Rubrivivax gelatinosus IL144: one gene and its partner. The protein of the gene in region 1 interacts with the protein of each later gene in a pairwise test. Links are inferred from orthologs where the notes say so. Each region holds a gene or a part of one and is shown on either strand. Other genes may lie near its edges. The genes, in order: secD and pheT.

Region 1 (14,981 bases):
CTGTCGTGGCGTCAGGATCCAGACCGCCAGAACGCTCGTCCACAGCAGCATGAAGCAGGCGGCGGGGAGCAGGCGCTTTGCCCGGCGGAAGTAGAAGCCGACGAAGGAAAATCGGTTCTGATCGAGATCGCGAAGAATGTTTCGAGTGATCAGGAATCCTGAGATGACGAAAAAGACGTCGACCCCGAGATAACCGCCCGACAAGCCGAATAGACGCGCGTGGTATGTCGCGACCGACAGTACGGCGAGACCCCGCAGGAACTGAATGTCGTCGCGTACATCGTGACGTGCTACGGCCTCCTGCGGCGACGGCGCGCTCAACGCCATCGCTGCGGCCACGGTCGCGGTCATTCTTGTCGCCCCATCAGGTTCTGTCGTGCCGGGTATATATAAGGCGAACAGTCGCCTCGGTGTCACCACCTGACGTTCTGGACCAAGCCCTCACTGAATCCCACCATCGCTGCATCGGGCGGCACCATGAGTACATCGCACTGGGATTCGTCTCGCTCTTCATAGGGTATGACGGGATTCTCGACGCGCAGCACCCGGTAGCCACGGGCCGTAAAGAAAGCGACCAGATCCGACTTGTTGGAGCCGAGGCTGCGCAGGAAGGAATCGGTGACCTCGATCAGCAGGTAAGGCTTGTCGCGCTGAAGCAGGCGCTCCATGCCGCGTGCCACGAGCATTTCAGCGCCTTCGACGTCGATCTTGATCAGTCGTATGAGCGGGAGGGAGTCCAGTAGATCGTCGATGGCCACGGCGGGTACCGTGACGCTGTGCGTCTCCTTTTCACCAAGAGGGCGTATCGACGTGGTCCCGGAGTGGTTCTGCGGACCGAGATGAAGCAACAGCTCACCGGCCTTGTCGGCGACGGCTGCGTGGTAGGCGACGACGTTCTGGTGCAGATTGCGTCTTGCCAAGGTTTGCAGCCGCTGATAAGTCGGAGGGGCGGCTTCGAACGAGAACACACGACCACCGTGTCCGACGGTGAGGGCAGCGACCGCCGAAAAGTACCCGACGTTGGCGCCGATATCGATGGCGTTGTCGCCGGGTCGAAGAATTTGAAGCGCCAGATTGATCAGCGGCTCACGTGGGTTCAAGCCGTTGATCAAGGTCTTCAGGCCGTCGAAACGTTCCTTGGGGTCGAGCTGGAGGAACGTCGCCTGTCCGACCTGCGCTTCTAGCGGGGACAGAGCGCTGAGCTGTCCGGAGTGTCGCGAAAGAAAGCGGCAGATCCGCCAGCGACCTGGGTAATGCTGGTGGATCCTGTTAAACCGACAGAGTCCGAGAAGTGCCGCTTGCCAATGCGCCGCAGTCCTCATCGACGTCTCCCCTCCATCTGCCCACGAGTCGACCATCGGGTGCGCAGGTCGCGGCGCGCGTGCCAAGGACAGGGCCGGCCGCGAGTGCCGCCCGCATGCGACTACATCGTTGACGTGATCGTCCGTGCCATCGGGCGTGCCCAGCCGACGGCGCTGATTGAACGCGTGGCGGATCGTTTCCCGATCACGGTGCCACCCCCGTCGGATCACGCGGCGAGCATACCCCGCAGGTTCTGGGCCACGCCCCCCAGGCCGAGGGGCGGGTCGACGACTCGGGGATGGAGTGATCAGGTCCGGGCCTGCGCCTGGTAGCCCTGCATCCACTGCTCCATCATCATCAGAATCCACACCATCTCGCCGTAGTAGCCCGGGTGCGCGGGCAGCTTGTCGGCGAGCAGGGTCTCGATGAACTCGCGGCGCACGATGCCGCGGCCGGCCAGCGAGTGCAGCGTGTCGGCCGCGAAGTCGCGCAGCCCCGGGTGGCGCGTGGCCCAGACGCCGAAGGGCAGGCCGAAGCCCTGCTTCTTCTTCGTGATGATCTCGTCGGGCAGGAAGCCGCGCAGCGCCTCCTTGAAGAACCAGCGCAGCTTCAGCCCCTTGAGCTTGTACTCGGTGGGCAGCGCCAGCGAGAAGTCGACGACGCCGCGCTCCAGGAACGGGAAGGCGACCGCGACGCCGGCCAGCGAGGTCGCGCCGCAGACCTTGGGCAGGTCGCTCTCGGCCAGCGTGTAGCGCCAGTCGTAGGCCAGCATGCGGTTGAGCGCGCTGGTGTTGCCGGTCTCCTGCCAGACCGCGCGCTGCTGGCGCAGCGGGTCCTCGGCGTCGACGCGGGCCAGGAACTCGGGCGTGAAGACGTCGGCGGTGCCCAGGCGCAGCAGCAGGTTGTACATCTGCATGCGGTCGGGCAGCGGCACCTTGGCCTGCTCGACGTAGCTGCGGCCCTTGCGCGCCAGCGGCAGGGCACCGATCGGCGTGCCTTCCAGCAGCGGCTGCAGCAGGCCGCGGCGCAGCACGCCCGGCACGGCGTCGTACCAGCCGAAGATGCGCTGCTTGGCGTAGCGCGCGTTGCCGCCGTAGAGCTCGTCGCCGCCGTCGCCGGCCAGCAGCCGCGTGATGCCGTCCTCGCGCGCCATCTTCGCGCAGTAGTAGGCCGGCAGCGCCGAGGAGTTGCCGAAGGGCTGGTCGAAGTGGCGCGCGACCTCTGGGATGCTGCGCACCAGGTCGTCCGGCGTCACGTAGTACTCGTGGTGCTCGGTGCCGAAACGCTTGGCGGCGATGCGCGCGAAGGCCATCTCGTCGTAGCCCTCGGCCTCGAAGCCGATCGAGTAGGTCGCGGCGCGGCCGGCGACGTCCTTGATCATGCCGGCCACCGTCGAGCTGTCGGTGCCGCCCGAGAGGAAGCAGCCGGGTTTGCTGCCGTCGAGCTCGCTGGCCACCGCCTCGCGCAGCCGGCCGCGGAAGCTGCGCGCCAGGGCCTCGAAGTCCGGCCGCGCCGGCTCCTCGAAACGCGGCTCCCAGTAGCGGCGGATCTCCAGCGTCTGGCCGTCGTACCAGGCGCAGTGCCCGGGCGGCAGGCGGAACACGCCGTCGAAGGCGGTGCGCGGCGACGGGATCGAGTGGAAGTAGAGGTAGTCGTAGAGCGCCTGCGCCGAGATCGGCGCCGCCGGTTCGACGGCGGCCAGCGCGTCGGCGCGTTCGGCGAACAGCAGCCGCCCGCCGACGAGGCGCCAGCACAGCGTGCGCACCGCGAAGCGGTCGACGGCGAGGAAGACGCGGCCGCGTGCGTCGGCCAGGCCGACGGCGAAGCTGCCGTCGACCGCGGCGGCGGCACGCACCGCGCCGTCCAGGTCGTCGATCGTCGCCGCGGCGCGGTGCCAGGCGGCGGCGTCGCCGTCGCGGCGGGCCAGCTCGACGAGCTGCGGGTCGCTGAAGCGGGGCTCGCCGACGGCGAGTTCGTGGTCGGGCGCGCGCCGCGTGAGCGGCAGCGTGGTCGTCGTGATCATGCGTGGGCGATCTGCTGCAGGGCGCCGGGCCGGCGGGCCGCGCCGGCGAGCGGCGCCAGGCCGCGGGGGTGTCGGTATTCGAAGGTCGGCGCCAGGTCGGCGCCGCGGAAGCGCCCGCAGTCGACGGCGTCGGCGGGCACGGCGCGCGCGTCGGCGGGGTGGTAGTCGTACTCGGCGGCGTCGGCGAAGGCGCTGCGCGCGACACGCGGGTTGTGGCGGTACTCGCCGGGGCCGGCGGCTTCCAGCGCCTGGGCCTCGCCGCACAGCAGGTTGTTGACGGCGCGCAGCTCGACCTCGGCACCGGGCGCCACGCGCAGGAAGCGGCTGTCGCCGCCGCGTTCGTCTACCAGCGTGTTGTGCACCAGCATCAGCGCCTGCGGGCCGGGACGGTAACCCTCGGCGCCGAAGGACACGACGATCGGGTTGTCGGTGCCCGGCGACTGCTGGATCAGATTGCCGACGACGACGGCGACGCCGCCGTTGGGGAACTCCAGTTCGTAGCTGGAGCGGCCGCCGCGTTCGTCGGTCAGGCGGTTGTTCAGCACTAGGCTGCTGGCGGCGCGGCTCTTCAGCAGATGGCCGACCGTGCCGTGGTGCAGCCAGCAGCCGCGCGCGATCAGCGTGCGGATGGTGCCGGCGTAGAGCTGGTGGTTGTGGCCGTCGGGGCGCAGGTTGTGCGCGAACTCGCAGCGTTCGACGACGAGTTCGGCCTCGGGGTCGTTGCTCGTCAGCAGCCCCATCTCGTTGGCGAAGAAGCCGCAGTCGCGTGCGACGAGCCGGCCGCGCTCGAAGCGGATGCCGGCACCGTTGCGGCTGTCGACGCGGCAGCCCTCGAAGTCGAAGCCCTGGACCTCGAACTCGCCGCCGCGCAGCACCCAGATCGCCTTGTCCTCGGCGGCCTGGCCGGCGGCGACGAGGCGCACGCGGCCGCCCACGGCGCGCAGCGTCAGCCGGCGCTGGCTGAAGACGGCGACGTCGCCGCGGTACTCGCCGGCGTCCACTTCGACGACGTCGCCGTCGCGGGCGGCGCGTGCGGCGTCGGCGATGCGTTCGAAGCGCCGGCCCGGGCCGACCTGCAGCGGCGCGGCGGCGCCGGCCGCGTGCGGCAGCAGCGCGCCGGCCGCGAGCGCCGCCAGGGCGCGGCGGCGGTCGGGCCGCGGCGGGCGCGGATGGGGGCGACGGAGGAGCTGGGCCGGGCACATGGGCGGGACGCCGCGGCCGGGGCACCGGCTCGGGGCGCGGGGCAGTGTAGCGAGGCGCCCGCGTGCGTTCTTCACGAACGGCCTCCGGGGGCTCCCCGTTTTCCGGGGGTGGCGTCGCCTGTCCTGACGACAGCGGCCACCGTAGACTGCGGCAGTTCGAACGAGGGGGCTCCGTATGTCGAAATCGACCCAGTGCATGGTCGCCGTGGCGTTGCTGGGCGTGGCCGCGGCCGCGTCGGCGCAGACCTGTCCCAATGGCGGGGCGCGGCTCAACCGCAACCAGATCGGCAACCAGATCATCGGCAAGACGATGTGCGCCACCAGCGGCAACGATCGCTGGCAGGAGTTCCATCAGGGCTCCGGTGACGCCGTCACGGGTGCGCTGATCGACTACAAGAAGGGCCCGAACGACAAGGTCGATCCGAGCCAGACGGTCGGCTCCTGGAGCTACTCGGGCGCCGGCAACAACACGCTGCTGGTGCACAACTACGGCGGGTCGGCGACCTACTCGTGGGCCGTCTGCGGCAGCAACGGCGGCCCGTACACGCTGGTCTCCACGAGCGGCGTGACGGTCACCAACGTCACCGTCAAGGCCGGCCAGACGGGCTGCTGATCGATTCCCGCGGGCGCCGCCGTCGGCTGCGCACCTGCTCTTGTGGCCCCCGGCGGCCCGAATGTCCGACCGCTCCCGTCTGCTCGCGGCCTGCGCCGCCTACGCCTTCTTCGTCGTCTACGGCAGCCTGGTGCCGCTGGACTTCCAGCCCTTGCCGCTCGGCGAGGCGCTGGCGCGTTTCGCCCACATCCCCTATCTGAACCTGGGCGTCGGCTCGCGCGCCGACTGGGTGGCCAACGGCGTGCTCTACATGCCGCTGGGCGTGCTGGCGGCGCGCAGTGCCCGCGCCCTGGGGCTCGGCGCTGCAGCGCCGGTGCTGGCCCTCGCGGCCGCCGTCGTGCTGGCGGTCGCGGTCGAGTTCCTGCAGATCTTCTTCCCGCCGCGCACGGTGTCGCTGAACGACCTGCTGGCCGAGGGCATCGGCTCGGCGCTGGGCGTCGCCGCGGCGCCGCTGGCCGGCCGCGGGGTGGGGCGGCTGGTCGAAACCTTGCATCGCGGGCCGGCGGTCTGGGGGCCGCGGCTGCTCGAGCTGTACGCGGTGGCCTGGCTGCTGCTGTCGCTGTTCCCCTACGACCTGCTGCTGTCGCCCGGCGAACTGGCGGCCAAGCTGCGCTCCGACCAGTGGGGCTGGCTGCTGGCGCCGGTGGACTCCGGGCCGCTGGCGCTGCTGAAGCTCGTGGTCGAAGCCGCGGTGGCCGCGCCGCTGGGCTGGCTGATCGTGCTGCGGCTTCGTCGCAGCGTCGGCGCGGCGGCGCTCGCCGGCGCCGCGGCCGGTGTCGCCCTCGAACTCGCGCAGCTGCTGCTCGCCTCGGGCGTCAGCCAGGGGGCTTCGGTGCTGGCACGGGCGGCGGGTTTCGCCGTCGGGGCGGCGCTGGCGCCGCGGCTGGCGGCCGGCGGCGTGCCGGTCGTGGCGGCGTTCCTGCGCCGCTTCACGGTGCTGGTGCTGCTGGCCTGGCTGCCGCTGCTGGCGGCGGTCAACGGCTGGTTCAGCGGGCCCTGGCATGGCCTGGCCGGCGCGGCGGCGTCCTGGGAGCAGCTGCGGCTGCTGCCGTTCTACTACCACTACTACACGACCGAGGCGCTGGCGCTGCAGAGCGCCGGCAGCGTCGCGCTGGCCTATCTGCCGCTGGCCGCGCTGGGCTGGGCCTGGGGGCGGCCGGCACGCACGGCGGCCGGCTGGGTGCTGGCCGCGGCGGCGCTGGTCGAGGCGAGCAAGTTCTTCCTCGGTGGCGGCCGCCACCCCGACCCGACCAACCTGCTGATCGCGCCGGCGGCGGCCTGGGTGCTGCACGCGCTGCTGCGGGCGCTGGCCGAAGGGCCGCGTGCGGCGGCCGCGCCGGCCGTCGCGCCGGTCGGCGAGAGCGCGCCGCGGGCCTCGCCGCTGCCCTGGCTGGCGCTGGCGCCGCTGCTCGCGGTGGCGCTGCTGTACCAGCCCTTCGGCGGCCTGCTGCTCGTCGGCCTGGGGGCTGCGGCGGCACTCGTGGCCTGGCGTCCGGTGCTGGCGCTGGCGCTGGTCCCGGCGACGCTGCCGGTGCTGGACCTGGCGCCGTGGACCGGGCGTTTCTTCGTCGACGAGTTCGACCTGCTGCTGCTGGCCTGCGCTGCCGTCGTCGCGGCCCGCGTGCCCAGGCCGGCGGTGGCGGCGCGCGGGCCGCGCCTGCTGGCGCTGGCTTTCGGGCTGCTGGCGCTGTCCTTCGCCGCCTCGACGCTGCGCGCGCTGTGGCCGCCGTCGCTGCCGGCGGCCGGCGACTGGTGGAGCTTCACGAGCCCGGTCAACGCGCTGCGCATCGCCAAGGGCGGTGTCGAGGCCTGGCTGCTCGTCGGCCTGTGGCGGCGGCTCGAGCACGACGGCGCGGCGCGCGCCTCGATGTTCGGTGCCGGCATGGCGGCCGGGCTGGCGCTGACGGTGGTCTGGATCGTCGCCGAACGTTCGGCGTTCGCCGGGCTGCTGGACTTCGCCGCCGACTACCGCGTCACCGGGCCGTTCTCGGCGATGCACCGCGGTGGCGCGTACGTCGAGTGTTATCTGGCGATCGGCTTGGCCTTCGTGCTCGCCCAGACGCTGGGCGCGCGCTCGGCGGCGGCGCGTGCCGGCGGCGTGCTGCTGCTGGCCGCCGCGGGCTACGCGCTGGCGGTGACGTACTCGCGCAACGGCTGGGTGGCCGGCGCCTTGGCGCTGGCGGTGACGGCGGCGCTGCTGCTGTCGCGCCGCGGCGGCGGGCGCGGCCGGGCGCTGCTGGCCGGCCTGGCGCTGTTGCTGACGGCCGCCGCCGCCTTGCCGGTGCTGCTGGGCCCGTACGCCCAGCAGCGCCTGGGCCGCAGCGGCCAGGATCTGGCGACGCGCCAGGCGCACTGGACCGACGCGCTGGAGATCCGCCCGCCGGGCCTGGCCACGGCGCTGTTCGGCGCCGGCCCCGGGCGTTACCCCGACCTGCACTACTGGGGCAGCCGCGAGCCGGTGCACGCCGCGCGCTACGCCTGGCAGCAGGAGGACGGCCGCCCCTTCCTGCGCCTGGCGCCCGGCGCGACGCTGTACGTCGAACAGATCGTCGATGCCGCCGGCGCGCCCGAACTGCTGCTGTCGGCCTCGCTGCGCCGTGCCGCCGGGCCGGTGGAACTGGCGGTGACGCTGTGCCGCAAGGCGATGCTGAGTTCACGCGAGTGCAGCCGGGCGACGCTGCAGCCGGCGCAGGCCTCGGCGCCCGGCGCCTGGGTGTCGGCCAGTGCGCGGCTCGCGGTGCCGCCGGGCACGCTGCCGCTGAAGCTGTCGCTGCTGACGCCGGCCGAAGCGCCCGCGCTCGACGTCGGCGCGCTGTCGCTGCACGACGCCGCCGGTGGCCAGTACCTCGCCAACGGCGGCTTCGAACGCGGGCTGGCGCGCTGGTTCTTCGCCACCGACGTCGACCCGCCGTGGCACGTGCACAGCCTGCCGGTGGCGCTGCTGTTCGATCAGGGCTGGTTCGGCGTCTTCGCCTGGGCGGCGGTGCTGGGGCTGGCGCTCGCGGCGGCGCTGTCGCGGGCGCGCCGGGGCGATGCGCTGGCCGCCGCGGCGACCGGCGCACTGGCCGCCTTCGTCGCCAGCGGGCTGCTGAACACGCTGGTGGACACGCCGCGATTCCTGCTGCTGGCGCTGCTGCTGCCCTGGCTGGCCGGGGCCGCGCCGCTGGACTCCCCGCGGCGCGAGGGCCCGCGCAATCCGCGGCCCGGGGCCGCCCCCTAGAATTGCCGGTTCGCCCGCGTCAGCGGGCTCCAGACATCCTGAAGGATCGCCGTGTTCATTTCCTCCGCCTTCGCCCAGGCTGCCGCACCCGCCGGCGGCGCCGAGTCCTCGCTGTTCAGCATCCTGCCGCTGGTGCTGATGTTCGTGGTGCTGTACTTCATCATGATCCGCCCGCAGATGAAGAAACAGAAGGAACACAAGACGATGGTCGAGGCGCTCGCCAAGGGTGACGAGGTCGTCATCGCCGGCGGCGTCATCGGCCGCGTGGCCAAGCTCAGCGACAGCATCCTGCACGTCGAGGTGGCCGACGGCGTCGAACTGCAGGTGCAGCGCGTCTCGGTGCTGCAGGTCCTGCCCAAGGGCTCGTACAAGTAAATCCCGCGCGCGGCCGCGTCCGGCCGCACGACGCTGTCCCAGGAATCTCCATGAACCGCTACCCCTGGTGGAAGTACGCGATCCTCGCCTTCGCCTTCGTGGTCGGCCTGCTCTACACGGTGCCGAACTTCTACGGCGAGGCGCCCGCGGTGCAGGTGTCCTCGGGCAAGGCCACCGTCAAGATGGACCCGGCGATGGTCCAGCGCGTCGAGCAGATCCTCTCGAGCGCTGGCCTGAAGGCCGACTTCGTCCAGCTCGACGGCACCTCGGTGCGTGCGCGCTTCGACGACACCGACACCCAGATCAAGGCCAAGGACGCGATCGCGCACGCGCTGAACCCGGACGCCAACGACCCGACCTGGATCGTCGCGCTGAACCTGGTGTCGCGTTCGCCGCAGTGGATGGCCAGGATCCACGCGCTGCCGATGTACCTGGGCCTGGACCTGCGCGGCGGCGTGCACTTCCTGATGCAGGTCGACATGAAGGCCGCGCTGACGAAGAAGGCCGAGGCCGTCGCCGGTGACGTGCGCACGCTGCTGCGCGACAAGAACATCCGCCACGCCGGCATCACGCGCGAAGGCAACGCCGTCGAGGTGCGCTTCCGCGAGACGGCGCTGGCCGAGCAGGCGCGCAGCCTGCTCACCGACCAGCTGCCCGACCTACAGTGGACGCCGACGGCCGACGCCGCCACCGGCGACACCAAGCTCGTCGGCACGCTCAAGCCGCAGGCCGCGACGCGCGTGCAGGAGCAGGCGCTCAAGCAGAACATCTCGACGCTGAACAACCGCGTCAACGAGCTCGGCGTCGCCGAGCCGGTGATCCAGCAGCAGGGCATCGACCGCGTCGTCGTGCAACTGCCGGGCGTGCAGGACACGGCCAAGGCCAAGGACATCATCGGCCGCACCGCGACGCTGGAGATCCGCCTGGTCAACGAGACCAACGAGGCGATGGACGCGGTGCGCGGCTCGGGCCCGGTGCCCTTCGGCAGCGAGCGCTTCCTCGAGCGCGGCGGCCAGCCGGTGATCGTCTACCGCAACGTCGTGCTGACCGGCGAGAACCTCACCGACGCCCAGCCCGGCTTCGACGGCCAGACCCACGAGCCGACCGTCAACCTGACGCTGGACGCACGCGGCGCGCGCATCTTCAAGGACGTGACTCGCGAGAACGTCGGCAAGCGCATGGCCATCCTGCTCTTCGAGAAGGGCAAGGGCGAGGTCGTCACCGCGCCGGTGATCCGCAGCGAGATCGGCGGCGGCCGGGTGCAGATCTCGGGCCGCATGACGACCGAGGAGGCGAGCGACCAGGCGCTGCTGCTGCGCGCCGGCTCGCTGGCCGCGCCGATGGAGATCATCGAGGAACGCACGATCGGCCCGAGCCTGGGCGCCGAGAACATCGCCAAGGGCTTCCACAGCGTGCTGTGGGGCTTCGTCGCGATCGCGATCTTCATGTGCCTGTACTACATGCTGTTCGGCGTGTTCTCGACGCTGGCGCTGGCCTTCAACCTGCTGATGCTGATCGCGGTGCTGTCGATGCTGCAGGCGACGCTGTCGCTGCCGGGCATCGCCGCCATCGCGCTGGTGCTGGGCATGGCGATCGACTCGAACGTGCTGATCAACGAGCGCGTGCGCGAGGAGCTGCGCCACGGCGCCACACCGCAGGTGGCGATCAACGCCGGCTACGAACGTGCGTTCGGCACCATCCTGGACTCGAACGTCACGACGCTGATCGCCGGCCTGGCGCTGCTGGCCTTCGGGTCCGGCCCGGTGCGCGGCTTCGCCGTCGTGCACTGCCTGGGCATCCTGACCTCGATGTTCTCGTCGGTGATGTTCTCGCGTGGCCTCGTGAACCTCTGGTACGGCCGCCAGAAGAAGCTCAAGTCGGTGTCGATCGGCCAGGTCTGGCGCCCGGACGGCGGCACTCCCGTGCCCGCCGAAGACAAGCAAAACGCCAAGGCCTGAGGAGGACATATGGAGTTCTTCCGTTTCCGCCGCGACATCCCGTTCATGCGCTACACGCTGGCGCTGAACGTCATCTCGTTCCTGACCTTCCTCGCCGCGGTGTTCTTCCTGTTCAGCCGCGGGCTGCACCTGTCGATCGAGTTCACCGGCGGCACCGTCGTCGAGGTCGCGTACTCGCAGCCGGCCGACCTGGAGCGCACGCGCCAGGCGGTCGAGAAGCTGGGCTTCGGCGAAGTGCAGGTGCAGAACTTCGGCACCTCGCGCGACGTGATGATCCGGCTGCCGCTGCGCGACGGCCAGAAGCAGGATCAGGTGGCCGGCCAGGTGTTCGGCGCGCTGTGCGCGGCCGAAAGCGGCAGCACCGGCACCAAGGAGTACACGACGCCGCAGGGCGAGCAGGTCAGCCGTCCGTCGTGCACCACGGCGGCCGGCGCCGAGCCGCTGAGGCTGTCGCGCACCGAGCTCGTCGGGCCGTCGGTCGGCGCCGAGCTGGCGCGCGACGGCGCGCTGGCGCTGGGCTTCACGGTGCTGGGCATCATGATGTACTTGGCCTTCCGCTTCGAGTGGAAGTTCGCCGTCGCGGGCATCATCGCCAACCTGCACGACGTCGTGATCATCCTGGGCTTCTTCGCCTTCTTCCAGTGGGAGTTCTCGCTGGCGGTGCTGGCGGCGGTGCTGGCGGTGCTGGGCTACTCGGTCAACGAGTCGGTCGTCATCTTCGACCGGATCCGCGAGACCTTCCGCAAGATGCGCAAGATGTCGACGCACCAGGTGATCGACCACGCGATCACGAGCACCACGAGCCGCACGATCATCACCCACGGCTCCACGCAGATGATGGTGCTGTCGATGCTGTTCTTCGGCGGCGCGACGCTGCACTACTTCGCGGTCGCGCTGACGATCGGCATCCTGTTCGGCATCTACTCGTCGATCTTCGTCGCCGCCGGCATCGCGATGTGGCTCGGTGTCAAGCGCGAGGACCTGGTGAAGGCAGGGGTCAAGGAGAACGATCCGAACGACCCGAACGCCGGGGCCGTGGTGTAGAGTCGGTGCAACGGCCGCCCGCGGCCTTGCACAGACGGACGACCGACCGATGGCGGCCGGCGCCCCCAACACCAACCTCGCGAGCCAGGCCCGGCGCCTGTACACCGAGGAACTGGTCAAGGGCCTGCCGGCCCTGGTGCAGGCAGCGCTCGACGGCGCCCGTTCCCTCTTCGAGAAACCGACCGAGCACGCCGCGTTCCAGCGCCGCCGCGACATGCTGCAGGGGCTGAACGCCGGTGCGCAGTCCTGGCACCGCGGCTTGGTCAACGGCCTGCGCCACGCGCTGCTGCACGGCGGCTCGACCACCCGTCTCGGCGACCTGCCGTCGATGTCGCCGGGCCAGCTGACGCTGGTCGACGACGACACGATCGAACTCGAGATCGTCACCTCGCGCCTGGCGCTGGCGATGATGGACCGCGCGTCCTGGGAGTTCGCCGACCTGCGCTCGCGCATCGCCCACCTCGAAGGCCGCGGCGAGCTCGACGCCCACGACATGCTGCGCGCCCACGTGCTGGCGCGCATCGTCTTCGAGGCCTGGCGCGCGTCGGGCCAGACGCTGGTGTCGTGGCGCGAACTGCAGCCGGTGCTGCACGAGGAGTTCGCGCTGCTGGCCGAGGAGGCCTACCACGAGACCAACCGCTGGCTCGCCGAACGCGGCGTGCTGCCGGAGGTCGATCTGCGGCCCTTCATCCGCCGTTCGCGCAGCCATCCGGCGGCGCTGCCCTCGGGCGGCGGCTACGCAGGTAGCGGTGACTCGGGGCCGCCGACGGGTTTCGGCCACACGCCGATCTCCGGCCCGCCCTCGGCCTACGGCTCGGGCAGCGGGCTGATGCGCGGCGTCGGCGACGAGACGCGCATGATGACCCGGGCGGCGCCGTTCGCGCGCGGCCGTGACCACGCCGAGGCGGTGCTCGGCCGGCTCAACCGGCTGGTCGGGCGCCAGGTGCCGGCGTTCGGCCAGTCGACGCGGCCGCAGGGCCTGTCGCCGGGTTTGGCGCGCGCGATCGACACCGCCGAGGCCGGCATCCGCCAGCGCATGACGACGACGGCCGCCGGCGTCGACGCGCCGGCCACCTCGCCAGTGCTGCTGGAGGACATCCAGCAGCGCAAGCAGCAGCTGAAGAAGGCCGCCGCGACGCCCGAGGAGCGCGCCACGATCGAGATCGTCGCGCTGCTGTTCCAGAGCATCCTGACCGAGGAGCGCATCCCGGCGGCGGTGCGCGTCTGGTTCGCGCGGCTGCAGATGCCGGTGCTGCGCGTGGCCGTCACCGAGCCCGATTTCTTCGCCACCGTCGACCACCCGGCACGCCGCCTGATCGACCGCATGGGCGCCTGCGTGATGGGCTTCGACAGCGCTGCGCAGAAGGTCGGCGACGCGCTGGAGCGCGAGATCAAGCGCATCGTCCAGGTCGTCGAGGCCTATCCCGACACCGGCCGGCGCGTCTTCCAGACCGTGCTGACCGAGTTCGAGAAGTTCCTCGAGCACTACTTCCGCACCGAGAACGAGGCCACGCGGCGCGGCGTCTCGCTGGCCCAGCAGGTCGAGCAGCGCGAGACGCTGGCGATCCAGTACACGATCGAGCTGCGCCGCATGTTGAACGACATGCCGGTGCAGGAAGGCGTGCGCCAGTTCCTGTTCCACGTCTGGGCCGACGTGCTGGCGACGACCGCCGTGCGCTACGGCGCCCAGGGCCAGGAGACGCGCTCGATGAAACGTGCCGCGGCCGACCTGATCTGGTCGGCCAGCGCCAAGGTCACGCGCGAGGAGCGCGCCGAGGTCATCCGCCGCCTGCCGCCGCTGCTGAAGTCGCTGCGCGAGGGCATGGCCTCGGCCGGCATGGACGCCGAGCGCCAGGACGAGCAGATCCAGCAGCTCAACAACTCGCTGGCGGCGGCTTTCACCGCCAAGACCGCGGCCATTCCGGACGACCGTCTGCGCGAGCTGATGGACCGGCTGGAGACGCTGGAAGAGCTGCTGCCCGACGCCGAGGACGTGCGCATCGACGAGTCGATGGTGCTCGACCTGTCGGGCCACCAGAGCGCCGACCTGGAGGTCGTGCTCGACGGCGGCTCGATGCCGTCGCCGGCGATGCTGGCCTGGGCGCGCGAGCTTCAGGTCGGCAGCTGGTTCATGCTCGAGTACCGCGACCGCAACGAGGCGGTGCAGCTCGCCTGGCAGGGCATGCGGCGGCAGCTGTCGCTGTTCGTCACCGCCCAGGGCCGCTGCGTGCTGTTCCAGCAGCAGCGGCTGGCCTCGTACCTGCAGGCCGGGCTGCTGCTGCCGGCGCAGGACGAGGCGCTGACGGTGCGCGCGACACGCAGTGCGCTGGCCAAGCTCGACGTCGACGCGTCGCGGCTGCTGAACTGAGGGTTCGGGGGAGGGCGGGCTCAGCCGTCGCGCGTGAAATCGCGCTCGGGCCTGAGCCAGGCGCGCAAGGCCTTCCGGCCTCGTGCGTGCGGGCTCAGTGGATCAGCCGGTCTTCGGCGGCGACGAAGAGTTCGTCGAGGATCAGCGCGTCGGGCTCTTCGCCCAGGCTCCAGAAGACCATCAGGACGATGATCTTCAGGTCTTCCAGCCCGATCGGGCCGGTGCCGACAGCGGTCGCGCGGTCGATGACCATCTCGCGCATCGGCGCCGGCAGCACGCCGGCGGACTCGAGGAAGCAGATGAAGCCGATCGATTCCTCGCCGAGCAGGTCACGCTCGGCCTCGGTGTAGACGCGCAGGCTGCCCGGCATCGCGCTGCCGACGCTGGTGTCGGCACTGTGGGCCAGGCCTTCCAGCCAGCGCAGCGCTTCCTGGATCTCGTCGGACTCGAAGCCGACGGCCGACAGCTTGCGCTGGAGCTGCTGGGGGTCGGGACAGGCGTCCGGCCGCCAGTAGTTCTCGTAGAGGTACACGAGGACGTCGAACATGGATTCACTATACCCCAGGGGGCCCGCCGCTGCCCGCGGCCCGGACTCAGCCCGCGATGCGGCGTTGGAAAAGTCCGCCCGGCAGGCGCGCGACCCGGCCGTCGAGCTCCAGCTCGAGCAGCTTGGCGCTCAGTTCTGCGCTCGGCCAGCCGGTGCGCGCCAGCAGCGCGTCCAGCGTCGCCGGGTCGTGGCCGAGCGCGGCGAGCAGCGGGTCCTCGGCTTCGTCGCCCGTCTCGGCAGGCGCTGCTGCCGGGCGCGTGCCGCGCAGCGCTTCGAGGATGTCGGCGGCGCTCTCGACGAGCAGCGCGCCCTGGCGGATCAGCGCGTGG
Region 2 (15,186 bases), 2.1 Mb from region 1 along the record:
TGCGAAGGCCTGTGGATCGGCGAGAACGTCAGCTTCAAGGACCTGAAGTTCGTCTTCTCGGAGTTCATCCGCCAGTTCTTCGAGACCGACGACTTCGACGTGCGTTTCCGGCCGTCGTTCTTCCCGTTCACCGAACCCTCGGCCGAAATCGACATCGCCTTCCGCAGCGGCCCGCTGGCCGGGCGCTGGCTCGAGGTCGCCGGCTCCGGCCAGGTGCACCCGAACGTCGTGCGCAACTTCGGTCTCGACCCCGAGCGCCACATCGGCTTCGCCTTCGGCATGGGCCCGGACCGCCTGGCCATGCTGCGTTACGGCGTGCCCGACCTGCGCCTGTTCTTCGACAACGACCTGCGCTTCCTTTCCCAGTTCCGCTGACCCGACGAGAGCCGCATGCAGTTCCCAGAATCCTGGTTGCGCGAGTTCTGCAACCCCCCGCTCGGCACGCAACAGCTCGCTGACCTGCTGACCATGTCCGGCCTAGAGGTCGAGAGCCTGGAGCCGGTGGCGCCGCCGTTCACCGGCATCGTCGTCGCCGAGATCCTCGAAGCCGAACCGCATCCGCAGGCCGACCGCCTGCGCGTCTGCAAGGTGTCGATCGGTGCCGCCGAGCCGTTGCAGATCGTCTGCGGCGCGCCCAACGCCCGCGCCGGTCTGAAGGCACCGCTGGCCACCGTCGGCGCGGTGCTGCCGCCCGGCGAGGACGGCAAGCCGTTCAAGATCGGCGTCGGCAAGCTGCGCGGCGTTCAGAGCTTCGGCATGCTGTGCTCGGCGCGCGAGCTGAAGATCGCCGATGAACACGGCGGCCTGCTCGAACTGCCGGCCGACGCGCCGGTGGGCCAGAACATCCGCGAATACCTGAAGCTCGACGACACCGTCTTCACGCTCAAGCTCACGCCCAACCTGGCGCACGCACTGAGCGTCTACGGCATCGCGCGCGAGGTCTCGGCGCTGACCGGCACGCCGCTGGTGACGCCGGCCATCGCCCCCGTCGTGCCGGCGCACGACCAGCGCCTGCCGGTCGAGGTGCAGGCGGCCGACCTGTGCGGCCGCTTCTCCGGCCGCGTCGTGCGTGGCGTCGACACGAAGGCCAAGACGCCGCAGTGGATGGTCGACCGCCTGGCGCGTTGCGGCCAGCGCAGCGTCAGCGCGCTGGTCGACATCTCGAACTACGTGATGTTCGAGTTCGGCCGCCCGTCGCACATCTTCGACCTCGACAAGATCCACGAGAAGCTGGTCGTGCGCTGGGGCCGCGAAGGCGAGACGCTGAAGCTGCTCAACGGCAACACGATCACCGTGGACGCCAAGGTCGGCGTCATCGCCGACGCGGTGCAGGTCGAGTCGCTGGCCGGCATCATGGGCGGCGACGCCACCGCGGTGTCCGACGACACGAAGAACGTCTATGTCGAGGCCGCGTTCTGGTGGCCCGAGGCGGTGCAGGGCCGTTCGCGGCGCTACAACTTCAGCACCGACGCCGGCCACCGTTTCGAGCGTGGCGTCGACCCGGCGCTGACCGTCGAGCACATCGAGCGCATCACGCAGCTGATCATCGACATCTGCGGCGGCGAAGCCGGCCCGATGGACGACCAGACGCTGGCGCTGCCGAAGGCCGAGCCGGTGACGCTGCGTGTCGAGCGTGCCGCCAAGGTCACCGGCCTGCCGCTGACGCAGCCGCAGTGCGCCGAGGTCTTTCGCCGCCTGGGCCTGCAGTTCAGCGAGGAACCCGGCCGCCTGACCGTGACGCCGCCGAGCTGGCGCTTCGACCTGAAGATCGAGGAAGACCTGATCGAGGAGGTCGCGCGCGTCGTCGGCTACGACAAGCTGCCGGCGACGCCGCCGCTGGCGCCGGTGACGGCGCGCGTGCGCCCCGAGGCGCGCCGCAGCGCCTCGGCGCTGCAGCGGGCGGTCGCCGCGCTCGACTACCAGGAGACGATCAACTTCAGCTTCGTCGAGGAACGCTGGGAGCGCGAGCTGGCCGGCAACACCGACCCGATCAAGGTGCTGAACCCGATCGCCGCGCCGCTGGCCGTGATGCGATCCAGCCTCATAGGCAGCCTGGTCGCCGTGCTGCGCGGCAACCTGGCGCGCAAGGCGACGCGCGTGCGGGTCTTCGAGATCGGCCGCGTCTTCCGCCGCGACCCGACGGTGGTCGACGGCCCGCTGGCCGTGGCCGGCGTCGCCCAGCCGCTGCGTGTGGCCGGCCTGGCCTACGGCGGCGTCGCGCCGCTGCAATGGGGGCAGAAGGAGCGCCCGGTCGACTTCTTCGACGTCAAGGCCGATGTCGAGGCGCTGTTCGCGCCGCGCAAGCCGGTCTTCGTCGCCGCCGAGCACCCGGCGCTGCATCCGGGGCGCTGCGCGCGCGTCGAGGTCGACGGCCGTGCCGTCGGTTTCGTCGGCGAGCTGCATCCGAAGTGGCGCCAGGCGTACGAACTGCCGCAAGCCCCGGTGGTCTTCGAGTTCGAAGCCGCGGCGCTGCTCGAACGTCCTCTGCCGAACGTCGAGCCGCTATCGCGCCAGCAGTCCGTCTGGCGCGACCTGGCGCTGGTGGTGGGCGAGGGCGTGCGTCACGACGCGCTGATCGCCGCGCTGCGAGCCGACGCCCTGGTGCGCCAGGCGACGCTGTTCGATCTCTACAAGCCGGCGCAACCGGGTGGCGGTCTTGCCGCGGGTGAACGCAGCCTGGCCGTGCGCCTGGAACTGCTGGACCCGGCGGCGACCCTGACCGAGGAACGCATCGAAGCCGCCGTCGCCGCCGCCGTCGAACGCGTGCAGGCCGCCTGCGGCGCGCGCCTGCGCAGCTGAGCCCTAGCCGAGAATCGTCATGACCGACACCGCACCGAAGGAACGCGTGATCCTGCCGTCGCTGGAGACGCCGACCCTGACGAAGGCCGAGCTGGCCGACCTGCTGTTTGACCGGCTGGGCCTGAACAAGCGCGAGTCCAAGGACATGGTCGAAGCCTTCTTCGAGATCGTGCACGGCACGCTCGTCGAAGGCGACGACGTCAAGCTCTCGGGTTTCGGCAACTTCAACATCCGCCGCAAGGCGCCGCGCCCGGGCCGCAACCCGCGCACCGGCGAGCTCATCCCGATCAAGGCGCGCAACGTCGTCACCTTCCACGCCAGTCACAAGTTGAAGGCGATCGTGCAAGGCGACACGCCGGCCGAAGGGGACTTCGAGTAAAGTCTCGATCCCGCGTCGATCCTGTTGTTTTCAATGGAGAAAACGCTCCCCTCCATTCCCGCCAAGCGCTACTTCACCATCGGTGAGGTGAGCGAGCTCTGCGGCGTCAAGCCGTACGTGCTGCGGTACTGGGAACAGGAGTTCACGCAGCTCAAGCCGATGAAGCGGCGGGGCAACCGCCGCTATTACCAGCACCACGAGGTGCTGCTGATCCGGCGCATCCGCGAACTGCTCTACGACCAGGGCTTCACGATCAGCGGGGCGCGCAACCGCCTCGCCGAAGGGCATTCGGCCGCGCGTGCCGCGGCACTCGACGCCCAGGAGGCTGGCGCGGCAGCGGACCTGGACGAGGCCCTCGACGGTCTCGCAGAGTTGGCGGAAGCGCCGCCGGCGCCGCTGTGCGATGGGCTCGACCGCTGGCCGGACGGAGCCGAGCATCTGCGCGCCGAACTGCTGTCGATCCGCGAATTGCTCACGCCGTGATTCACAAGCGCTTGGTCTGATGTATACTGCAAGGCTTCGTCGGGGTGTAGCGCAGCCTGGTAGCGCACTTGCATGGGGTGCAAGGGGTCGCGAGTTCGAATCCCGCCACCCCGACCATTAAAAAGCCGAGGCCCGGTATCGCAAGATACCGGGCCTTTTGCTTTTTTCGGATCTTCGGCGCCACGGCACGCATCACAATAGAAGGCTTCGCAGTCTCAGCGCTGCGTCATCACATTTGACGATGCCACTCTACGAATACGCCTGCCAGGAATGCGGCCAGCACTTCGAGGCGCTGGTTCGCTCGGACACCATTCCCGAATGTCCGCACTGCCATTCCACGACGCTGGAAAAGCAGCTGTCGGTATTTGCCACCGGAAAGTCGGCCCCCGAAGCGCCGCCGAGCCCCTGCGCCGGCTGCGGCCGCGCCGGCGGCCCCGGCTCCTGCGCGTTCGGCTGATCGCCTGACGCTCCTCCAGCCGGCCGCCACGCCGGCTGCCGCGCGCCACCTCGGCGCGCGTTGCCCGCCCTGCAGCGCAGGTGCCGGGCTCTCGCCGCGGCTCTAGCGCCGGGAGACACCCTTCGATCTCCTTCCGAGCCTCCGGCGGCGCAAAGCCCCGCCGGGCTAGCCTGCGCCCGTCCGTGCGCGTCTGCACACGTTCGCCCCACGCCACCTGCAAAGGTTTGTAGGTCTCAAAACGGCGCTCGCCTGATGGAATTCGCTTCAACGAATTCTCCGCCAATTCGGCGGCTAATGGAGGCGATTATGTGGGACATCATTGCAGAACTCTTCGGCTTTCCGCGTACCGGCGGCCTTTGAATGACTGAACAAATTCCGGCGGAACCGTGAAGTCCTTCGATCTTCGCTCCGCTGGAATTCGACGCAGACGCGTCATGGTTTCTGCGCCCGGCAAGTGCTGGTGATCACGACCCGGGCCTTCGATGCGGGAGCGTTCGTCCCTCCAGCGCACTCGCATCAGGCGTCGCCCCCGGTGGGCGACGCCTCTTTTTTCATCCGGAGGGCGGCCTGTCGGCCCCGCAGCGGCGTCAGAGCAGGCCGAGTTCCATCGCCTTCAGCACGGCGCTGTGCTTGCTGGAGACCTCGAGCTTTGTCATCGCGTTGCGCAGGTGGAAGACGACCGTGTGTTCGCTCATGGACAGGATCTGGCCGATCGCCCAGGCAGACTTGCCTTCGCGCGTCCAGAGCAGCACCTCGCGCTCCCGCGGCGTGAGCTTGGGCACGCCCGACGTGCCGTAGGCGGAACGCGGAAGCATCACGCGAGCGGCGGTCTCCTGCGCGTGCACGGCCAGCAGTTGCAGGTCAGCCATCAGCCGCGTCAGGTCGCGATCGTCGGCTGGCAGCGGCTGGTCGCGGTCGACGCCGAACAGGAACTGCCGGCCACCGGGCATGTGCAGCGACATCGAGATGCCGGTGCGAAAACCGTGGAAGGCCTGGGTCTCCCACAGGTCGCCGGCACCGGCGTGCACGTAGGTCTCCTGGTCGTAGATGAACGGCAGGCTGGCGGTCAGCAGGCGCTGCAGGACGGGGTCGCGACGCGAGTCAGCCTCGTCCATCGACGCCTCCTGGAAGCTGCGCGGAAGGTTGCCGATGCGCGCCACCAGCGAAGGCTGCGACGGGCGCTTGACCATCAGCACGGCCTGGACGATCGGGAACTCGAGGTTCTGGGCAAAACGCACGAGGCGGGATTCGAACGTCGCACGATCGCCGGCGGTGCCAATGTCCAGGTAATCCTGGTATTTCATCGCGTTGACCAACAAGCCGGAGTCCTCGCCTATACGGGTTCGGGCACCGGCGAACTCCTTCGCGGACGGTGATGTAATGGGCTCGGTTTGCGTTGAACCCTGGATGATCCGGTTGTGGCCGGTTCGCGAATGGTACATGCCTGAGGACCCAGCCGAATGGCCGGCGTGGTGGCACATGGGCACACGCGTCGAACCGCCGTGCGAAAAGGCGGCTCACTGGAGCGGCGACACCGTCTGGGCGGCCACGGTCGACGGCGTCGAAGTCGCCGCGAGCTGGGCCTGGACCGAGGTGCGCCCGGGGGTGGTGGTGCTGAGCGATCCGAACGGGATCGCGTCGAACCTGCGTTGCCGCGGCGCATCGGCGCCCGAGGACGAGCGGCTGGCGGCCATCGTCGCGCTCAACCGGCTGACGCATGAACTCCCGTGGCGCGAGACCGTCTGCAGCATCCTGCGCATGCTGCGGCGCCACGCCGGGCTCGGCACGCCCGCCACGCCGCGGGTGCGGCGCACCAGGACGCCGTCGATGCCGTGCTGAAAGGCGCCGAAGGCGCCTGCAGGGCCCGGTGAATGCTCAGCAACGCTCGGATTTGGCCAGGCGGCCCCGGCGGCGCGCCCAGGCCAGCATCAACACCTGCACCCAGAGCGCCGATCGCCCCATCGGCTCGGCGCGCGGCGGGCGCTCGTAGCGCAGCCCGATCGCCACGCGCCCGGTCCACCAGACCTCACGGTTCGTGCCCGGCAGCAGCACCGGCCCCACGTGACCGGCCGGCAGGAAGATCGGCGGAGCGCTGGCGTGATGTCGGATCGGGTTCGATCGCTCGTCCATGGCGGCCTCGAAGCAGTGCGATGGCGGGTCCGGCATGGCGGAACGGCCGGGCCGTCCCATGGGCAATCGCGGTGCCCGGCTCGTGCTCAGCGATCGGCCGGTTCGGCGCAGGCCGCGGCTCGGGCGAGCAGACGCTTGCGCACCAGCTGCACGTGGCTTCGCAGGTCGTAGAGCTCGCCGGTGTAGGCCAGCGGCAGACCGATGCGCGCGATCTGGGCGTCGATGCGGTCGAGTTCGGCGTGCAGCCGGCCGAACTCGGCGTCGGGCCGTTCGATCGCCTGTTCGAGTTCACGCAGGTTGGCATACCAGCGGTACACCCGGGACCGAAAGCGCATCGTCAGCAGCGGCGGCAGCACGCGCGACAAGGGGATCAGCGCCGCCAGCAACGGCAGCAGCACGATCCACATCCGGTCGACGAAGTTCGCCAGCCAGAACGGCAGGTAGCGCTGCAGCCAGGGAGGGCCGTTGCGGGCGTAGCGGTCGGCTTCAGGCGACAAGGGCCATTCGGCGCTGACCGCCTGCGGGAAGTCGCCGGGCGAGTGCAGCCAGCCGGCACCGCCGTGGGCCTGGCGCTCGGCCTGGACCAGCAACTGCACCAGCGCCGGGTGCAGGTCCTCGCGTGCGACCAGCGAAGCGTTGGTGGCGACGAGATGAAGGTCCGCCGGCGGTTCGTCGCGCGCCAGGTCGACGACGCCGCGAGGCAGCACCAGCGCATGCAGGAAGGGGAAGCGGCGCGCATAGGCCTGGGCCTGGTCGAAGTCGAGCAGGCGGATGCCCGGCGCGCGCAGCAGGTACTGCACGAGCGGCGCGTCAGCGGCCGAAACCATGGCCAGCGCGTCGGCACGGCCTTCGACGAGTTCGACGACGCCGAACACCGTCGGCCGGTTGTCCAGGTGCATCGCCGCCGGATCGACGCCGTTGGCCGCGACGAGCTGGCGCCACAGCGGCGCGGTGCCGCCGCCGTCCGGGCCGATCTCGACTCGCCAGCCGCTCATCTGCGCGATCCGGCTCAGACCCTGCCGGCCGAAGGGACGGGCGCTCGCCTCGCGGTAGAAGACCCACAGCGGCTCGTGGGCGACGGTGCCCAGCGACATCAGCCCGTCGCCATCACCGGCGGCGCGCGGGTCCACGCCGCCCTGGACGAAGCCCACCTGCACGCCCGAGGCCGGGTCGCGCAGCAGCCGCAGGTTGTCGTCCGAGCCGCGCGTCGCGACGATGCGCAGATCCACGCCGTGCGCCTTCAGCAGGGGCACGTAGCGGCGAGCGAACTCGTCGTATGCCCCCTGGGCCGGACCGCTGGCCATCACGATGCGGCGTTCGGGCGTCGGGTCCAGCCAGCGGTAGGCGAACCAGGCCGCCGCCACCGCGGCCAGCGCCAGCGAGAGCGAAGCCCAGGCCGAGAGCTGCAGCAGGGTGTCGCGCCAGCGAAGCGCGGCCGGGCGCACGGCGGGAGAGCGGGGCTTGTCGGAGTCGGAAGGCACGACGGCGACGATAGCGGAGCCGATGGTTTTGCCGAAGCGGGCGAATCCCGTCCGACGGCATCACATTCCGTGTGCCGGGACGTGCCGCGCCTGCCTCTCAGGGAAAGTGATAAGTGTTTGCTTCAACCCCATGCCGGCTCGGCATTCCTGATTAGGATTGGGACATGACGGAACGCAGCACCGGACCTGCGCCCGCATTGGAGCCGTCACCGCAGAGACAGGCCCGCCGCCTGATATCGGCTCTGTGGCAAGGCGCCCAACGCGCGGCAAACTGGCTCGAAGGCCCAGCCGACCGCCTTGCGCGCGCCTGGTATCAGCTTCGCAGCAATGCGTCGCGCCGGCGCACCGCGGTGATCCCGCTGCCGATGGGCGTCTCGGCGTTCGCGGGCGGCCCCCTGGCCCTGACACCTTGCACTTCGCCGGCGATGCCGATGGCGGTCCGGCTCGGCGCGCCGTCGGCCGTCGGCCGCAGCCAGGCCGACGTGATGCGTTTGATCGAGTCGGTGCTGCTGCCCGGGCTGGTCGCCTGGCACCAGTCCTTGCCGGCCTGCGTCGACGAACGTCGCGCGGTCGAACTCGCGCGGCGCCTGATCGGCCCCACCGGCGCCGGCGTGCGCGAACTGCTGTGCGAGCACTACGCCGGCCACGGCTCGCTGCACCGGCTGTTCACCGACCTCGTCGAACCGGCGGCACGCCGCCTGGGCGACCGCTGGGCGGCCGACGACTGCAGCGAGGCCGACGTCACCATCGGCCTGTGCCGGCTGCTGTCCGAACTGCGCCAGATCGACGGCGCGGGCACGCGTGTCGCCGGCCATGCCGGCCGTGCCGCGCTGGTCGTGCCGCTGCCCGGTGAACCGCACATGCTGGGCGCGGCCCTCGATGCCGAGTCGCTGTGGCAGGCCGGCTGGCTGCCGCAGTCCGAGTACCCCGAGACCGACGCCGCACTGCAGTCGCTGGTGGCGGCGCGGCACTACGACGTGCTCTGCGTGTCGCTGAGTCCGTCGTTCCGGCGCTCGCACCGCCTCGACCGGCTGGCACAGGCCATCGCCCGCGCCCGCGCGGTGTCGCAGAACCCGAACCTGGTGGTGGTGGTCAGCGGCCGCGCGTTCCACGAGGATCGCAGCGCGGCACGCCGCGTCGGCGCCGACGGCCGCAGCCGCTGGGCCTCGCGTTTCGAGCTGCTGCACTGACGCCCGGCGGGCGTCGCCTCAGGCGCAGCGGTCGACCGTCGCGTCGGGCAGGTCGGCGAGCGGCCGCCAGCCCAGTTCCTTGGCCTTCACCAGCGCCGCGGCGGGCACGTCGACGACGAGGATGCGCCCGTCGGACATGCCGCACATCGCGGCACGGATGCGGCCGTCGTGGCCGCAGCGCGGCGCGCTCGCTTCGACGCCTGCCGCCGCGAGCCGCGCCAGGGCGGCAGGCATCGGGTCGGTGGCTGCCGGTTCGCACTGGCGCGTGCCGGCCGAGGTGTAGACGCTCACGCGAGCCTCGGCCGACGCGGCGGCGCAGCCGCCCAGCGGCACGGCGAGCGCGAACAGCGCGGCAAAACAGAACCGGGACAGGCCCGTCAGTGGCGTGCTCATCGTCTTGGCGCCCTCAAGGAGGTGGCCCGATGCTGAGCCGGCCCCGCGACCCGGTCAAGCCTCAGTGGCGCGAGAACAGGTCGCGCAGCTTGCAGAGCACCAGCGACAGGTCCGGCCGCGTGTCCGGCAAGGCCTCGCCGGCGATCAGCTGTTCGAGCGCACGACGCGGATCGCGTTCGCCGGTGCGTACCACCTCGGCGCCCCAAGCGGCCATGTGGCGCACGAAGCCCTCGCCGGCGCTGCCGACGACGAGGATCTCGCAGCCGCGCAGCGGGTGCGGCCCGTCGTCCTTGAAATGGTGCGGCAGCTGCTCGCGGGCGAGTTCGACCGCCTGCGGTTCGGGCAGCGCGGCGCCGGCCTGGCAGTCGTAGACCCACCAGTGACGGCACTGGCCGGCGTGGCCGGAGATCTGGCCCGATGGTTCGACAGCGACGGCGACGCGCACCGCGGCCCCGCTCAGTGCGCCTGGGGAGCCGAGGCCGGGGCCTGGGAGACCGTCGCCTGGGCGGCCTGGGGCGCCTGACCGGCGGCACCGCGCGCCGGATGGCCCGGGATGAAGGTCGAGGCGTCGATGCCGGCCGGCGTCGGACGCGTCTTGGACAGGGCAGGGTGGTAACCGAGGTCGGCGGCCTGGGCCGCGGCGATGGCCACGACGGAGGCGGCGAAGAGGAGCAGGGCGCGGTTCATGGTGGTGGTCCGGTTAAGGGTTAACCCTTTATACCAGAGTCATGCTGCGCTGCAGCATCGCGTGACCAAGCCCCTTCGCGAGCTTCCTGCAGCGGCCGGCCCACGAGGCAACCCCGCGCGACACCGGGACGGGCGGGGCGAGGCGGCCGCCGCTGCACGATACTCGTCAGTCCACGCTGTCCCGTCCGCAGCTGCTGCAGGAGGCTCTCGATGCGTCTGTCCGTTCGTCGCGCCTTCGCCGGCGAGGTCCTTGCCCCGTGCGGCCCGTGCCGCGCCCCGGGGCGCTGACGCGGTGCGCATCCGTTCGCAGCTGCTCGCGCTGGTCGTCGCCCTCGTCGTGCCGATCGCCCTGCTGGCCGGGGCGACGCTGGTTCAGCTGCAGTCGGTGCAGCGCCACGAACAGGAGGAGCGGCTGCGCGAACGCGTCACCGCCCTGAGGCTGGCGCTGGACTCCCAGGTGGAGTCCAGCCTCAGCGTGCTGGCGCGACTGGCGGAGGACCGAGGCGCAGGCGGCGAACTCGTCGACCGGTCCGACGCCGCGGCGCTCTTCGCCAGCCAGCCGCTTTGGCGCTCGATCACGCTGCTGGCGGCGCCCGGCGCGCCACCGCTGTGGCGCCTGAGCCGCGACGCCCACGACGAAGCACCGGTTCCGGCCACGGTCGTCGAAGGCGTGCGCGAGTCCGGCGCGGCCTTCGTCTCGGGCCTGCTCGGCGACGGCGAAACCGGCCATCGCAGCTACATCGCGGTGCCGGTCCAGCCCGGCGGCTCGGTGCTGGTGGTGACGGTCGGCGATCGGGAATGGATCGCCTTCCTGCGGCGCTACGCCGTGCCCGGGCCCGGCACGGTGACGCTCAGCGACCGTGACGGCCGCATCGTCGCGCGCACGCTGGACCATGAGGTCTGGGTGGGCGAGGCCTCGCCGCCGCAGTTCCGCCAGGCTACGCACGGCCAGGACGACGGCGTGCTCACCGGGCGCAGCCTCGACGGCACGCCTTACTTCAGCGCCTTCAGCCGGCTGCGCTCGACGGGCTGGGTGCTGGCCAGCGGCGCCCCGGTCGCGGTGCTCGACGGCACGGTGCGCAAGACGACCCTGGTCACCGTCGTTTCGCTGGCCGCGGCGACCGTGGCCGCGCTGCTGCTGGCGGCGGTCATCAGCAACCGCATCGCCGGCGCGATGAGCGGCGTGCTGGAGATGGCCGCCGGCATCGCCGGGGGCGATGACGACGCCGCCGATGCCCGCCTGTCGCAAGTCGATGCCGACACCGTTCGGCAGAAGGTGCAGGAGGCCGCCGAGGCGCGACGCGCACGCGACGAGGCCCAGGCGCGTGCGCTGGCCAGCGAGAGCCGCGCGCGCTCGATCGCCGAAGCGGCCAGCCGTTCCAAGGACCAGTACATCGCGATGCTCGGCCACGAGCTGCGCAATCCGCTGAGCGCCATCGCCTCGGCCGCCGAGGTGCTCGCCTGGCCGCACAGCGCGCCGGGGGACCGCGCCCGCGCCACCGAGGTCGTGCATCGCCAGACCCGGCATCTGCGCCGGATGGTCGACGACCTGCTCGACGCCACCCGCCTGGCCTCGGGCAAGCTCAGCATCGACCGCCGGCCGGTGGAGCTGTCGGCGCTCGCGCGTCACGTGCTGGACCACTTCGAGGCCGCCGGCCGCGGCAGCGAGCTGGCGATCGAGCTGCGCGCCGAGCCGGTGTGGGTCGAGGGCGACGAGGTGCGGCTGGAACAGGTCGTCGCCAACCTGCTGGACAACGCCTGCAAGTACACGCCGGCCGGCGGGCGCGTGCGGCTGGCGGTGCGGGCCGAAGCGGCGCAGGCGCTGATCGTCGTCGCCGACGACGGCCCGGGGCTCGAGCCCGAGCTGCTGCCGCGCGTCTTCGACTCCTTCTCCCAGGGCTCGCGGCCGATCGACCGGGCCTCCGGCGGCGTCGGCCTGGGCCTGGCGATCGTGCGCCAGATCGTCGCGCTGCACGGCGGCGAGGTCGACGCGGCCAACGGCGGCGAGCTCGGCGGCTCGGTGTTCACCGTGCGCCTGGCGCGCCGGCGCTCGCGGCCCCGGCCGGCCGGCCGCTGCGCGTGCTGATCGTCGAGGACAACAGCGACAGCCGCGAGATGCTGGCGGCGCTGCTGCAGCTCGAGGGCCACGCCGTCTCCACCGCAGCGGACGGCCCGTCGGGCCTGGAGGCGATCCGGCGCGAGGTGCCCGACCTGGCGCTGGTCGACCTCGGCCTGCCGGGCCTGGACGGCCATGCGCTGGCCGCCGCGGCCCGCGCCGGCGGCGCGACGACGCGGCTGTTCGCGCTGACCGGCTACAACACCGAAGCCGACCGCGACGCCGCCGCCCGAGCGGGTTTCGACGGCTACCTCGTCAAGCCGCTGGACCCGGCGACCCTGCAGGCGCTGCTCGTCGATCACGGTCTGGCGCCGCAGCCTGCGGCCCAGGAAAGCTGAGGCCGCGCACGGCGATTGCCTGCCCAGGGTCCGAACGACACGAGGACCCGATGATGAATGACACCCGCACGCTCCGCTTCGCCCTGATCGCCGCCGTCGCCGCCCTGGCCGGCACCGCCGGGGCCCAGACGGCGGCCCCGCCGGCGGCCACCGCCTCCGCGGCCGCGCCGGCCCACCGCGACGTCAGCCGCGGCGACCGCCATTTCCTGGAGAAGGCCGCCGCCGGCGGCATGGCCGAGGTGGCGCTGGGCAACATGGCGCGCGAACGCGGCGGCAGCGACGCCGTGCGCCAGTACGGCGAGCTCATGGTGCGCGACCACACCGGGGCCAACGAACAGGTCAACCGCCTGGCGGTGGCCCGCGGCGTCGGCACGCCGACCGAGTCCGACCGCCACCAGCGGCGCACGATGGAGCGCCTGGGCAAGCTCAAGGGCGCGGACTTCGACCAGGAGTTCGCCAAGGCGATGGTCGAGGACCACGAGAGCACCGTCGAGCTGTTCGAGAAGCAGAGCAAGCGCGGCGACGACGCCGAGCTGAAGGCCTTCGCGACGAAGACGCTGCCGACACTGCGCGAGCACCTGGAAGGCGCGCGGGCGCTGCGGCAGAAGGTGCAGGCGTCGCGCTGAACGCGCCGCGTTTGCAACCAGACCTCTGTGACGTGAGCGGAATCGACGCCGTGACACCTTGGCGGCCTCGCGTGCCGCTGGGCACGCGCGTTGCCGTCCTGGTGCATCGCGGCCACGGTCGGCCGTCAAGGAGTTCGACATGGACATGAACGGCAACTGGGGCGGCTTCCTGCCGCTTTGGATCATCGGCGCGCCCTGGCTGCTGGGGCTGCTGGAACTGGCACGCACGCCCAAGCCGCGTGTGCACGCTTCGGCGCCCCCCATCTCCACGGCCCCGGGCTACGCCCGCCCGGTCTGAGTTCGCCCGCTTCGCCGACGCCCGCCACCGGCGGGCGTCGTTCGCCGCTGCTCAGCGGCCATCACAACGACAGGAAATCCCGATGACGCTTCCCACGACCGCGCGCCGCATGGCGACGCTCTCCGCCCTGGCGGCCGCCGCCGTCCTCACGCTGACGGCCTGCGAACGCCGCACGCCGGAACCCACCACGCCGGCGACCGGCACGACGACGACGCCGGCCGGAACAGGCACCGGCACGACGACGATGCCGAGCAGCACCGCCGGCTCCGGCACGATGGGCTCGGACAGCACGGCCGGCTCCGCGATGGACCCGGCCTCCGCCGCCAGCCGCTGAACGACGCCGCGGCGTCAGGCCGCGCCCGGTGGGCGCGGCTTCGGTTCGACCGGCACGTCCGGCACCGGCGGACCAGCGGCGCCGTCGTCGACCGCCGCGCCGGGATCTTCTTCACCGGCCACCGAGGCATCGGCCTCGGCGAGGTCGGGGACATGGGCGGCCGGCAGCGATTCGCCGGGACGGAAGGGGCGCGAAGAGGTGTTCATGGCGACGACGGGCAATCGTCGCACCCGGCACAGCACTTGCCCTGCGACGGCTCCCATTGGAGACCCCGATGATCCCGTCCGCGTTCCAACCCGCCGCCGCGCTGCGGCTGCACGTTCCGCAGCCGCTTCCTGAGACCGTTCCGCCGCCGCCGGAAGCACCGCCGCCGCGTCCGGACGGCATCCCGCCGGAGATCATCGAGCCGCCGTCGCCGACCGAGCTGCCGCCGATCGAAGAACCCGGCGCACCGCCGCCGCCGATGCCGGCACGCCACTGAGTCCCCTCTGCGCCCTCAGCCCGCCGGCGGCGCGCTTGTCGCCGGCGCCCTGGCGAGATGCCGGTGAAACGCGATTCGCCAGCCTGCAGCGTGCCCGCGAGCGCCGCTGGACACAGTTCGATACAAGGCCGTCGGAGGGGCCACCGGCCTGGACGTCGCCGTCACCGATGATCGGGCGCTCCGCGACACCCCCACGGCGCTCACGAGGCGCCCGAACTCCATGCCGATGCACCATGCCCTGATCGTGGACGACGATGTCGATTCGGCCACGACCCTGCGCGAGCTCGTCGCCGGCGAGCGTTTCACGGTCGCCGTCGCGCACACCCTGCGCGACGCACGACGCCAGATCGCGATGCAGCAGCCCGACCTGGTGCTGCTGGACCTGCGCCTGCCCGACGGCAGCGGGATGGACCTGTTCGCCGACCCGCAGCTGATCGCCAACTCCGAGATCGTGCTGATCACCGGCCACGCCAGCCTCGACACCTCGATCGAGGCCCTGCGCCTGGGCGCCGCCGACTACCTCGTCAAACCGATCGCGATGCGCCAGCTCGAAGGCGTGCTCGCGCGCTTCATGAAGCCCTCGGCGCTGAAGGCCGAGGTCGAGACGCTGAACGCCGACCTCGCCACACGCGGGCGCTTCGGCCACCTCTGGGGCCAGTCGGCGCCGATGCTGCGCGTGTACCAGCAGATCTCGCGCGTCGCCGGCACCGCGGTCACCGTGTTCATCACCGGCGAGAGCGGCACCGGCAAGGAGGTCGTCGCGCAGACCGTGCACGACCTGTCGCGCCGCCGCCAGCGGCCGTTCCTGGCGGTCAACTGCGGCGCGATCTCGCCGAACCTGATCGAAAGCGAGATCTTCGGCCACGAGAAGGGCGCCTTCACCGGCGCCGACCGCCAGCACCTGGGCTTCTTCGAACGCGCCAACGGCGGCACGCTGTTCCTCGACGAGATCACCGAGATGCCGCTGGAGCTGCAGGTCAAGCTGCTGCGCGTG

What was found.
Region 2: the proteins of secD (region 1) and pheT interact in binary tests that used the Escherichia coli proteins (3 or more experiments, as listed by UniProt). The link is inferred for Rubrivivax gelatinosus IL144 from one-to-one orthologs.

What each region holds. Positions count from the first base shown.
Region 1 is NC_017075.1:467,875-482,855, forward strand. Bases 8,351-11,239 are described here. They hold secD (protein translocase subunit SecD), read left to right. Parts: upstream 8,351-8,785; coding sequence 8,786-10,693; downstream 10,694-11,239. Other genes in these bases: RGE_RS02210 (VanZ family protein), read left to right, coding at 8,351-8,360; yajC (preprotein translocase subunit YajC), read left to right, coding at 8,412-8,735; secF (protein translocase subunit SecF), read left to right, coding at 10,703-11,239. Outside these bases: RGE_RS02180 (acyltransferase family protein), read right to left, coding at 1-351; RGE_RS23530 (FkbM family methyltransferase), read right to left, coding at 414-1,322; RGE_RS02195 (asparagine synthetase B family protein), read right to left, coding at 1,610-3,325; RGE_RS02200 (right-handed parallel beta-helix repeat-containing protein), read right to left, coding at 3,322-4,527; RGE_RS02205 (hypothetical protein), read left to right, coding at 4,703-5,140; more of RGE_RS02210, read left to right, coding at 5,202-8,350; more of secF, read left to right, coding at 11,240-11,737; RGE_RS02230 (DUF1631 family protein), read left to right, coding at 11,787-14,105; RGE_RS02235 (DUF494 family protein), read right to left, coding at 14,200-14,652; DNA-processing protein DprA, read right to left, coding at 14,699-14,981. UniProt on the Escherichia coli protein: Part of the Sec protein translocase complex. Interacts with the SecYEG preprotein conducting channel. SecDF uses the proton motive force (PMF) to complete protein translocation after the ATP-dependent function of SecA.
Region 2 is NC_017075.1:2,592,612-2,607,797, forward strand. What follows is about bases 1-3,094. They hold pheT (phenylalanine--tRNA ligase subunit beta), read left to right. Parts: upstream 1-390; coding sequence 391-2,799; downstream 2,800-3,094. Other genes in these bases: pheS (phenylalanine--tRNA ligase subunit alpha), read left to right, coding at 1-375; RGE_RS11975 (integration host factor subunit alpha), read left to right, coding at 2,819-3,094. Also shown: more of RGE_RS11975, read left to right, coding at 3,095-3,178; RGE_RS11980 (MerR family transcriptional regulator), read left to right, coding at 3,212-3,661; RGE_RS23700 (FmdB family zinc ribbon protein), read left to right, coding at 3,903-4,118; RGE_RS11990 (helix-turn-helix transcriptional regulator), read right to left, coding at 4,706-5,560; RGE_RS11995 (hypothetical protein), read left to right, coding at 5,598-5,957; RGE_RS12000 (hypothetical protein), read right to left, coding at 5,994-6,248; RGE_RS12005 (TAXI family TRAP transporter solute-binding subunit), read right to left, coding at 6,335-7,729; RGE_RS12010 (cobalamin B12-binding domain-containing protein), read left to right, coding at 8,161-8,919; RGE_RS12015 (hypothetical protein), read right to left, coding at 8,938-9,312; RGE_RS12020 (NifB/NifX family molybdenum-iron cluster-binding protein), read right to left, coding at 9,374-9,757; RGE_RS24070 (hypothetical protein), read right to left, coding at 9,769-9,999; RGE_RS23200 (sensor histidine kinase), read left to right, coding at 10,292-12,085; RGE_RS23205 (response regulator), read left to right, coding at 12,079-12,453; RGE_RS12035 (DUF4142 domain-containing protein), read left to right, coding at 12,507-13,079; RGE_RS24290 (hypothetical protein), read left to right, coding at 13,219-13,377; and more genes.